2 regions of the Streptomyces sp. NPDC094032 genome follow, and region 1 is predicted to be linked to the other one. Evidence: riboswitches for the same ligand, from Rfam matches in the RefSeq annotation. Region 1 holds a riboswitch; the other holds the start of a gene.
The links. Region 1 has a riboswitch for cyclic di-AMP ahead of ABTZ54_RS16580 (transglycosylase SLT domain-containing protein). Riboswitches for the same ligand answer to the same signal wherever they lie in the genome.
Positions count from the first base shown of each region.

Region 2: linked by a shared signal. The riboswitch ahead of ABTZ54_RS21125 (transglycosylase family protein) and the one ahead of ABTZ54_RS16580 (transglycosylase SLT domain-containing protein) in region 1 are both predicted to bind cyclic di-AMP.

Region 1 covers NZ_JBEOUE010000010.1:93,956-97,126, forward strand. Annotated here, with positions in the region: gene ABTZ54_RS16575 (SpoIIE family protein phosphatase) at 1-971, opposite strand, end outside; cyclic di-AMP (ydaO/yuaA leader) riboswitch at 1,340-1,494, shown strand; gene ABTZ54_RS16580 (transglycosylase SLT domain-containing protein) at 1,499-2,332, shown strand; gene ABTZ54_RS16585 (DUF1304 domain-containing protein) at 2,409-2,771, shown strand; gene ABTZ54_RS16590 (TetR/AcrR family transcriptional regulator) at 2,768-3,171, shown strand, end outside.
Region 2 covers NZ_JBEOUE010000014.1:147,481-150,651, reverse strand. Annotated here, with positions in the region: gene ABTZ54_RS21125 (transglycosylase family protein) at 97-825, opposite strand; cyclic di-AMP (ydaO/yuaA leader) riboswitch at 829-1,003, opposite strand; gene ABTZ54_RS21120 (transglycosylase family protein) at 1,262-2,305, opposite strand; gene ABTZ54_RS21115 (cytochrome P450 family protein) at 2,420-3,171, opposite strand, start outside.

The sequences.
Region 1 (3,171 bases):
CGCGCCGGCCCGGCGAGCGGCCCGGTCAGGATGGACTCCAGGACGTCGACGGCGGCGATGTCGGCGAACTCGGGCACCACCAGGTCCGCCAGCTCGTGGGCGGTGAGATCCAGGTCGAGCGTGGTCCCCACCCGCTCCGAGGCCGCCGCGATCACCGCGAGCCGGCGGCGGGCCCGGGCCGCCGTCCTGGCCGCCTGGTGCTGTTCGGTGATGTCCCTGACCGCGATGGCGACCCCCATGATCCGCCGCTCGGGTGTCCGCAGCCGGTAGAGCGAGACCGACCACACCCGCTCCGCGCCGTCGGGCCCGGTCACTCCGCGCACGCTCCGGGACAGCACGGGCTCGCCCGTCTCCAGGACCTCGCCCAGCGCCGTCTCCAGGGCCTCCGCGTCCGGGGACGCCATCGTCTCCTGGAGCGTGCGCCCCAGGTGCGCGGCGGCGGCCAGGCCGTCGATCCGTTCCAGGGCCGGGTTGACCAGCACGAAGCGGAGGCCGTGGTCCAGGACGGCCAGGCCGATGGGGGAGTGGGTGACCAGCAGCGAGGACAGCGACAGGTGCTCCTCCACGCGCCGGTCCGTGGCCCGGTCGGAGGCGAGCCCCAGCGCGTAGGGGCGCCCCCGCTCGTCCTGGAGCCGGGTGTTGCGGAACTCCGCCAGGAGCGTGTGGCCGTCCTTGTGCCGTACCGGGAAGACCCCGGCCCAGGGCCCGGCGCCCGACACCACGCGCGCGAAGAGCGACCGCACCAGGTCCTGGTGGCGCTCCTCCACCAGCAGCGCGACGGCGGGGCGGCCGAGGGCCTCGGCCGTCGGGTAGCCGAAGAGCTCCTCCGCCTGCGGGCTCCACAGGGCGATCCGACCGCGCTCGTCCAGGACGACGGCGGCCACCCCGAGGACGTCGAGGAGACCGCCCGGCTCCAAGGTGAGATCGCCGTCCGCCGGGTCCTGTCCGGCAGGGAAGGCCGCCGCGCTCATCCAGACCGTGTCCCTCCTCCACCCCGCAGCCCCTCCATCATCCCGCCCCGGAAGCGGACCGCCAGTCGTCGCGAACCCCCGATTTCTCAAACCTTTCCTAAATCGCATGGATCCGGACATATCAGATTAAGTGACCGGCGGTGATCTGAGTCACGGCCCGGCATGTCCCCAAGATGCTGTCGCGGAGTCATGCGCGCGCCCCCGGAAACCAGTTGGCGAGTTGGATCACGGCACCGCGATCGCCCTATTTCCGGCTGCTAAAAGATCTGCTTGCTTTTGCGAATTGGACCCTTGTTCTCGCCGTTCGGATTCGCCTACGGTCACCCGTCATCCGGACGGAACGCCGAATCCTGCCGCCGCCCGGGCACCGCACTCACCCACCCACACGTACGGCAGGAGCGGGGGACCCAGGTTCTCCGCCGCCCCGGTCACCGGGGCGGCTCGGGGTGAAGCCGCGCGCCGCGCGGCCGGGCAGCTCCTGCCCGAACCCGACAGCTCACCTCGCAGGCGAAGGAGAGGAACTCGCCATGCGTGGAAACGGGAAGCACCGCCGCACCAAGAGCGCCCCGCTCGCTCGCGGACTGGCCGTCGTCGGCATCACCGGCAGCGCCGCACTCGCCCTGCCGCTCCTCGGAGCCACCGGCGCCGCCGCTGAGACCCCGCAGGCCGTACGCGCGGTCCATTCCGTCGCAATCGAAAAGGCGGCGGTGCCGGCGGCCAAGGCGGGCGGTCCCGTGCGCTACTCCGTGGTCGCCGGTGACTCGCTCTCGAAGATCGCCCGCGAGCACCACGTGAGCGGCGGCTGGCAGAAGGTCTACCGCGACAACCGTGCCGCCGTGGGCGCCGACCCCGGCCTCATCCGCCCCGGCCTGCGCCTCGCCATCGACGCCCGGAACGCCGCCGCGAGCGGCGGCGCGAGCGGCGCCGCCGCGGCCCGCCCGGCGGTCGCGCCCCAGGCGTCCGCCCCGTCGGCGGCCGTGGTCCAGGCCGCGGCGCAGGCTGCCCCCGCGGTCTCCTCGGCGGTCTCGGCCGTCTCGTACACGAACGACCTGGACGGCTGGATCCGCGAGTCCCTCTCCATCATGGCCAAGAACGGCATCCCGGGCACCTACGAGGGCATCCACCGCAACATCATGCGCGAGTCCTCGGGCAACCCGCTGGCCATCAACAACTGGGACTCCAACGCCCTGGCCGGCACCCCCTCCAAGGGCCTCCTCCAGGTGATCGAGCCGACCTTCCAGGCCTACCACGTCGCCGGCACGGCCTACGACCTCTACGACCCGGTCGCCAACATCACGGCCGCCTGCAACTACGCCGCCGACCGCTACGGCTCGATCGACAACGTCAACAGCGCCTACTGAGGCTCCGGGGATTTCATGGACAGGTGTCCAGCTATGATGGACACCTGTCCATAAAACCCGAGGAGCGGTTGAGTCGATGGATACGCTCGCGAACGTGCTGGTCGGCCTGGTGGCGGCGCTGCACGCGTACTTCCTGGTCCTGGAGATGTTCCTGTGGGAGAAGGCTCCGGGGCGCAAGCTCTCGGGCTTCGACCCGGCCATGGCCCGGGCCACCGCCCCGCTCGCCGCGAACCAGGGCCTCTACAACGGCTTCCTGGCGGCCGGCCTCGTCTGGGGCCTGATCGCCGGGGACCCGACCGGCTTCCGGGCGCAGATCTTCTTCCTCGCCTGCGTCGTCGTCGCCGGGGTGTACGGCGGCCTCACCGCCAACCGGCGCATCCTGGTCGCGCAGGCGCTCCCCGGCGCGCTCGCGCTCGGCGCCGTCCTGCTGGCCGGATGAACCCCGCACCGGCGGACCCCAGGGCCGAGCGGACCAGGTCCAGGCTGCGGCAGGCGCTGCTGGAGGAGTGCGCGGACAGCCCGCTCGCGCAGGTGAGCGTCGCCGCGCTGGTCCGGCGGGCGGGGGTCGGCCGCGCCACCTTCTACCTCCACTACGCCGACCTGGAGGCGCTCGCGACCGACGCCTGTGCCGGAATCGTCCGCGAGGCCGTCGACGCCCTGCACGCCTGGCGCGGTGTCCCCGACCCGGCCGCCGCGCCCGCCGCGCTGAGCGACTTCTTCCACCGGCTGCCCCCGCACGCCGGGCTCTACAGGGAACTGCTGCGCCCCGGCGGCGGCGGCCCGCTCGGGCTCGTGCTCCACCAGGAGCTGCGCCTGCGCAGCCGGACCGAGCGCGCCCT
Region 2 (3,171 bases), on a different contig from region 1:
CGATGGGTAAGGGCCCGAACGGGGAAACCCCGGCCCGGAGCGCACGGGGGAAGGGCGCTCCGGGCCGGGGTGGTCACCGCGGGAGGGTCGTCAAGCTCACTTGAGGTGGAGCTGCTGGCCCGGGTAGATCAGGTCGGCGTTGGTGACGACGTCCTTGTTGAGCTCGAAGAGCTTGGCCCAGCCGCCCTTGACGCCGTGCGCCTGGGCGATCTTGCTGAGGGTGTCGCCGGCGACGACCTTGTACTCGCCGTCACCCTTCTTGACCTTCTGGCCGGTGGGGGTGGTGACGGTCTTCTTGGAGACGGTCTTCTTCTGCGTGGCCTTCGGCGCCTGGCGCTGCTCGCTGCGGGTCGTCGGCTGCTCGGTGGAGCGCTTCGACGAGGAGGAGCTGGAGGACGAGGAAGAGGACGAGCTGGAGGGGCTCGACGAGGCGGAGCCGCCGTTGTAGGTGGCGCTGGAGAGACCCACGCCACAGCTCGGCCACGCGCCCTTGCCCTGGCCGGCCAGGACCTTCTCGGCGATGGCGATCTGCTGGGACTTCGACGCCTGGTTGGCGGTCGGGGCGTAGGCGGTGCCGCCGTACGCGGCCCAGGTGGAGGCCGAGAACTGCAGGCCGCCGTAGTAACCGTTGCCGGTGTTGATGGACCAGTTGCCGCCGGACTCGCACGCGGCGACGGCGTCCCACTCGGAGGCGGTGGCGGCCGAGGCGGTGCCCGCGGTCATCAGCGGGGCGGCGACGGCGACACCGGCGACACCGGCGAGCGTGATGGCTCGGGTGGCCTTGGAGGGACGACGGTGTTTGCCCTTGTTGCCGGAAAACAGCATGGGAATTCTCCTCACCGACGCCTACGAGGTGAGCTGTCGGGTTCGGGCGTAGTGAGTTGCCCGGCCGCGTGTCCTTGCACGCGGCTTCACCCCAAGCCGATCGTCGGCCGTCTGTCTCAACGGCCGGGGCCGGCACTTACCTTGGGTCCCCCGCTCCTGCCTTCGGCGCTGACGCGACGACTGTTCCCATCGGTCGGCGGCAGGATTCGGCGTTACCGGTCGACGGGGCCCGCGGTGGCGAGCGGTCACGACCGTAGACATAGACCCGGCGGAAGTTCAAAGACCATCAACCCGGAAAAATCGCCCCTACTTGCTCCCCGGGGAGGGGTGTTTACGCAGGTGAGGGGCGACGCGAGCAAACTTTGCGGACGTGACACGCCAGTTCGGCAAGAGAGACCCATGTCTCACTTACTCATAACGGACATTCAGCTACGAACTACTCCGCCGCCGGGGCGGGCGCAGGCGTCAACTCAAGGCTCTGACCAGGGAGGATGAGGTCCGGGTCGACGCCGACCGTCTTCTTGTTGGCGTCATAGAGGGCGGTCCAGCCGCCGGGCAGCGCGTTCTCCTGCGCAATGTCCGACAGACTGTCACCCGGCTTGACGGTGTATTCGCCAGCCTTGCCCGAGTTGTCCGACTTCTGCCCGATGACCGTGCCTTCGGCCGTCGCGTTACCGCCGGTCACGCCATCCGCCGACCCGTCAGCCGGTGCGGCGTGACGTCCGGATTCGGGCGTGGCGTCCGAATTGCCCGGCTGCTCTGGCGCGGCGTCACCACGGTGCTTGCCGGAGCCGGGGGTGGCCGGATCCGTCGTACCGGGAGTAGCGGGGGTACCCGGGGTACCCGGGGTACCGGGAGCGCTCGGCGTACCGGACGCGTCCGGCGTACCCGGCGTCGTCGGCGTGCCGGGCGTCGCGGAGCCGCCGGGGGTGGCCGGGGTCGCGGGCGCGGTCGTGGCGCCGCCCGACGGGGTCGCGGGGGTGGCCGGGGTCGTCGTGCTCGCCCCGGAGCCGGCCGGGGTGCCGTCGGTCCGGTTGGACTCGGCGACCGGACCGGTGGACGCCTTGGGCTTGACGGCGGCGCCGGGCGCGACGGCGGGCTTCCTGCCGTCGTTCTTCAGGCCCGCGATCGGCGCGCAGGTGGCCCACTGGGTGTCACCCGCGGCGAGCGCCTTGTCGGCGATGGCGATCTGCTGCGCCCGGCTGGCGAGGTCCGCGCTCGGCGCGTACGCGAGGCCGCCGTGGCGCTCCCAGCTCTCCTGGGTGAACTGGAGACCGCCGTAGAGCCCGTTGCCGAAGTTGGCGCTCCACGCGCCTCCCGACTCGCACTCGGCGACCCGGTCCCAGGTCGGGGCGTCCGCCGCGGAGGCGGAGCCGGTGGCGAGCAGCGGCAGGGCCATGGCCGAGCCGGTGACGCCCGCCGCGACGACGAGCGCGGGGGCCTGGCGGGGTCTGCGGTGTCGTCCGTTCCCGGAGCGCATACGGACTGCCTTTCGCGTGACTGCTGAGACTGCGGGTGAACGTAGCGGCATTCGAACGTGAGTCACAAGTCGATGCAGCGGAGATCACGCGAAGATCACAGTCTTGACGGTCCGTCAGCTGGTTGGACCTTTGTGGGAAGCGCTGAACTCCACCGGAAGCGTGCGCAGGCCACGCATGATCAGCCCACCGCGCCACCGCAGTTCCTCGGGATCGGCCCCAAGTCGCAGGTCCGGCAGGCGAGTCAGGAGCGTCGCCAGCGCCGTCTGTCCCTCAAGGCGCGCCAGCGGGGCCCCCAGGCAGTAGTGGATGCCGTGCCCGTACCCGAGATGCTGGTTGTCGCGGCGCGCCAGATCCAGGGTGTCCGGCTCGTCGAACCGCGCGGGGTCGCGGTCCGCGGCGGCCAGCACCACCAGGACCGGGTCGCCGGCCGGGATCTCCTGGCCGCCGATCGTCACCGCCTCGGTGGCGTACCGCCAGGTCGCGAGCTCCACCGGCCCGTCGTACCGCAGCAGCTCCTCGACGCCCGTCTCAAGCAGCCCGGTCTCCCCCGCCGCGATCGACTCCTGGAGCCTGGCCCGCTGCTCCGGGTTGCGCAGCAGCGCGTACACGCCGTTGCCGATCAGGTTCACCGTGGTCTCGAAGCCCGCGAAGAGAAGGATGAAGGCCATCGCGGCGGCCTCGTTCTCGGTGAGGTGCTCGCCGTGGTCGGAGGCCTTGATGAGCCCGGAGATCAGGTCGTCGCCCGGGGCCTCGCGCTTCTTGTGGATGAGTTCCAGCAGATAGCCGCGCATCTTCTTCACCGAGCGCGCCACCCCGCCGCGCGGCCCGCCGCCGTGCCGGATCATCATCCCGGCCCAGTCCCGGA